2 regions of the Paenibacillus sp. Cedars genome follow, and region 2 is predicted to be linked to the other one. Evidence: predicted binding sites of a transcription regulator. Region 2 holds the regulator's gene; the other holds the start of a gene.
What was found. Region 2 encodes Rex, which represses fermentation and respiration genes when NADH is low (regulators of the CRP and FNR family bind a similar motif). Its sites were predicted from a motif close to TTGTGAAATATTTCACAA; they were not measured.
Positions count from the first base shown of each region.

Region 1 (2,204 bases), 2.8 Mb from region 2:
TCGACCGCGTTATCCACATGGAACGCGAAGGAATGAGCACTCGCGAAGCCCTGCTCGAAGCCGGTGCAACCCGTCTTCGTCCAATCCTGATGACGGCACTGGCCACCATCGGTGCGCTGCTGCCTCTCGTATTCGGTTGGGAAAACAGCGCAGGTATCATCTCACGCGGGCTCGGCATAACCGTTATCGGCGGTCTGATCAGTTCGACGCTGCTCACACTCGTTGTTGTACCTATCGTGTATGAGTTCCTGATGAAGTTCAGCAAGAAAAGAATCGAAGATTAATCCGATATAACACAAAAGCCCCGGCCTCCTATTTAGGAGACCGGGGCTTTGTTTTTGTAGATGACTGCGATTCGCATGATAACTTGCTATGGTTTTCTTATCTGCTGCTCTAATGCACCAGTACAGCTTCCCTGGATTGCTTCCACGTCTTCAGCATGTTCAGATCCTGTGCGAGGAACTCCTCGAGCAGGCTGAATAATGCCTGATACAGCGGACTCTCCGTAGAACCTTTCAGATCCTTGCAGAGAGAGGGCACCCATGACAACAGATGCTCTTCCAGAAACTTCTCCTGAACCTGCATTAATTGCAGCATGCTGTGTTCACAATACGTATTGTTCAGCATACGGTCATGAAGCAGTGTCATAAATTCCAGTTCGAGGGCTATATGATCGTCCGCTTCGCCATGCAGTTTATTGAATGCTACACCAGCGGATGCATAACACTCGGCCAAATCCTGAGCGCATCCATCCTGGGTATAATGGGACTCAGCGGCCTGACGCTGTTTGGTCTGCTCAAGCAGTCGGCGGTATTCCGCCCCTTCATACTCGCAAATCCGAACCAATTCCTCAGGCGAGCGTCCGCACAAATATTTCATCAGGTCTGAACCTGCCTTCGAACACTCCGCAGCCTTGCTAATTCCGCTTCCGCGGCTCCATTCTGCAATCATAGACAAGCTGGGCCAGTTGCCCAAAAAATCAATCAGCAGCTCATAAACCGTTCCCCGGTTTTCAAGCCACCTGTGACAGACGTCAGGTACCTCCAAAGTTTGAACAGGTGATATCCCCATATCGAACCTCCTACTTTGTAACCTCTCTTGTTGGATGTGATATCCTTGACAGTATATCTTAGATGAACGTCTAATGAAAGCAGCTTGAAATGATTTCCGAAAATTTCGGAAAAATAAGGAAACTTTCGGAAATCTAGAATGTCACTACTCGCTTTCAAGGGGAGAAAGCTTTTGTCCACAGGTTCAATATACATGATTTCGAAAGCGTTTTCTGTGATACTTGTCACAAAATTATGACCGTCTGCCTGCAGCTTGTCCGCCGGGAGGGACCTAAATGTCGCATTGACTCCGATTCAGGGAATAGCTACAATGTGACCATGTATGCTACGAAAGGGGGATTTCCATGATTGAACCGCTTAAAGACTCTTTCGGTCGGGTCCATGATTATATTCGTATCTCGGTGACGGACCGGTGCAATCTGCGTTGTGTCTATTGTATGCCGGAAGAAGGAATGGAATTCCAACCTCACGATCAGATTATGAGTTACGAAGAGATCGCCGCGATCCTCCGCGTTCTTGCCCCCATGGGGGTATCCAAAGTACGTCTTACCGGCGGTGAGCCGCTCGTGCGCAAGGATCTGGAGAACTTAGTCCGTATGATTGCTTCCATAGAAGGAATTCAAGATATATCCCTCACAACCAACGGGATCATGCTGCCATCAAAAGCCCGGCTTCTTAAGGAAGCAGGACTCACGCGAATCAACATCAGTCTGGATTCGCTTCACGAGGAGCGTTATGCACGCATTACGCGCGGCGGCCATGTGTCTAAAGTGCTGGAAGGCATCGAAGCAGCCTATGAAGCCGGCCTGGATCCCATCAAACTGAACATGGTGCTGATGAAGGGCTTTAACGAAGATGAGATCCGCGATTTCATCGCCATGACACTCAATCGTCCCTTACATGTCCGCTTTATTGAATATATGCCGATTGGTCAAGCATCCGATGCCTGGCGCGATTCGTACCTGCCACTAAGCCGAGTATCCGAAGTGTGTCAGGAGGCCGGATGGAGCATCCAGGAAGAGCAGGGTCCATCCGGCAACGGGCCCTCCCGCAACATGAAGGTTGTCGGAGCCACAGGGACGTTTGGCTTGATCCATCCGGTCAGCGACCATTTCTGCGACTCCTGCAACCGGC
Region 1 covers NZ_CP020866.1:6,312,980-6,315,183, reverse strand. The annotation lists gene B9D94_RS30315 (efflux RND transporter permease subunit) at 1-284, shown strand, start outside; gene B9D94_RS30310 (TorD/DmsD family molecular chaperone) at 394-1,071, opposite strand; gene moaA (GTP 3',8-cyclase MoaA) at 1,415-2,204, shown strand, end outside.
Region 1: B9D94_RS30310 (TorD/DmsD family molecular chaperone) is a predicted target of Rex. The motif match lies at 1,283-1,300, and genes of this name have one in related genera.

Region 2 (2,204 bases):
GCATGAGCCACTGAAGGAAGCATTGGCATTAAGTGACATTGCGGTGCTGGGGCAAGGAATGGACGGGACCAGTCGAACCAAGTTGATTCGACGCTTCCAGGAGAGCAGCGCATCGGTGCTCCTTGGCACCAGCTCCTTCTGGGAAGGGGTCGACATTCCGGGCGAGGCGCTGACCTGTCTTGCTATTGTACGGCTGCCTTTCCAGCCGCCGAATCATCCGCTGGTGGAAGCCAAGAGTGAACTGCTGCAGCAGCAGAAAAAGAACCCCTTCATGAAGCTTTCCGTTCCGCAAGCGGTTATTCGGTTCAAGCAAGGGTTTGGCCGCCTGGTGCGGACGGCACAGGATAAAGGGATCGTGATTGTATACGATACCCGGGTGATTGAATCCTATTACGGGAAATATTTCTTATATTCCTTGCCAGGACCTAAGATGGAGCATATGCCGACAGAGGGAATTGTTCCACGCATCTCGGAATGGCTTCAGGAAGAGGTCGAGGTTGGAGCAGATAACCAATCCGATGAATGATAGCTAAACGAAGAATGAAAATGCAAGAGATGTAGTTATTAACCTTTACTAGGGGGAGCATGCATGAAATCGGAAAAAATTTCGGAAGCCGTGGTCCGCAGATTACCTGTATATTTGCGCTATTTGAATGAGCTTCAGAAGCGGGAGGTCTCAACTGTTTCATCCCAGGAGCTGGGGCAGAAACTGGATCTGAATCCTGCTCAAATTCGTAAGGACCTGGCGTATTTCGGTGATTTTGGACGGAAAGGGATCGGATATGATGTTTCCTATTTGATTGAGAAGATTCGCCAGATTCTGAAGCTGGACCAGAAGATTAATGTAGCATTGGTTGGAGCCGGTAATCTTGGACATGCATTATCCAATTACAATGCATTCCTGAAGGATAATATGAAGATTGTGGCTATTTTCGATTCATATTCCCCCAAAGTTGGTATGAAAATCAACAACTTGACGGTTCAGCCGATGGAAGAGCTTGAGAAAACCGTACATGAATACGGCATTCGTATCGGGATTATTACCGTTCCGGATTTTGAGGCGCAAAACGTAGCTAATCAGCTTATTGCAGCAGGCATCGAAGCGATTCTGAATTTTGCGCCAACCATCCTGAAAGCTCCACCTCATATCCGTATTCATACGGCCGATTTTACAACCGATTTGCAGAGCTTGGCTTATTATTTGGACAACGGTAAGGAGGAAGCTTCACATGACGACAACGAAGTGGATGGTTAAGAACGGTACTTTTGCTGTGCTTGAGGATGGAAGATCCGTTCTTCGTGGATACATGTTTGTTGAGAATGACCGCATTACCTATCTTGGTGAGGAACAGCCGCTGGTAGAGGAAGGAACCGAGATTATCGACGGCACACATCTGTTGTTCCTGCCTGGTTTGGTAAATACCCATGGACATGCTGCCATGTCACTGCTCCGCGGTTATGGAGACGATTTGGCGCTGCAAGTATGGCTGCAGGAAAAAATGTGGCCGATGGAAGCCAAATTCACGGCCGATGATGTTTACTGGGGAGCCTCTCTTTCCGTGCTGGAGATGATCAAGGGCGGAACCACAACTTTTGTGGATATGTATGATCAGATGGACCAGGTTGCGAAGGTGGTAGAGGATTCAGGAATGCGCGGTGTCCTGACCCGTGGCGTTATCGGATTATGTCCGCCTGAGGTTCAGCAGCAAAAACTGGATGAGGCGGTTGCATTTGCGAAGGACTGGCACGGCAAAGCCGATGGCAGAATCACAACGATGCTCTCGCCGCATGCACCGTATACGTGTCCACCGGATCTAATTGAAAAATTCGTCCAAGCATCCCATGATTTGAATCTGCCGCTGCATACACATATGTCGGAAACGGACACGGAAGTGGCCCAGAATGTGAATGACTACGGACTCCGTCCCGTTGCGCATCTGGAGAAGCTGGGCATGTTCTCTCGTCCTACACTTCTGGCGCACGCCGTCCATTTGACTGATGAAGAGATCGAGATTTTGGCTAAATATCAAGTCGCGGTCTCTCATAATCCAGGCAGTAATCTGAAGCTTGCCAGTGGTATAGCGCGCGTGCCTGCACTGCTGAAAGCCGGCGTTACCGTGTCCCTGGGTACCGACGGACCAGCGAGCAATAACAATCTGGATATGTTTGAAGAGATGCGTCTGGCTGCATTGATCCATAAAGGG
Region 2 covers NZ_CP020866.1:3,528,285-3,530,488, reverse strand. The annotation lists gene dinG (ATP-dependent DNA helicase DinG) at 1-526, shown strand, start outside; gene B9D94_RS17765 (redox-sensing transcriptional repressor Rex) at 590-1,255, shown strand; gene B9D94_RS17760 (amidohydrolase) at 1,230-2,204, shown strand, end outside.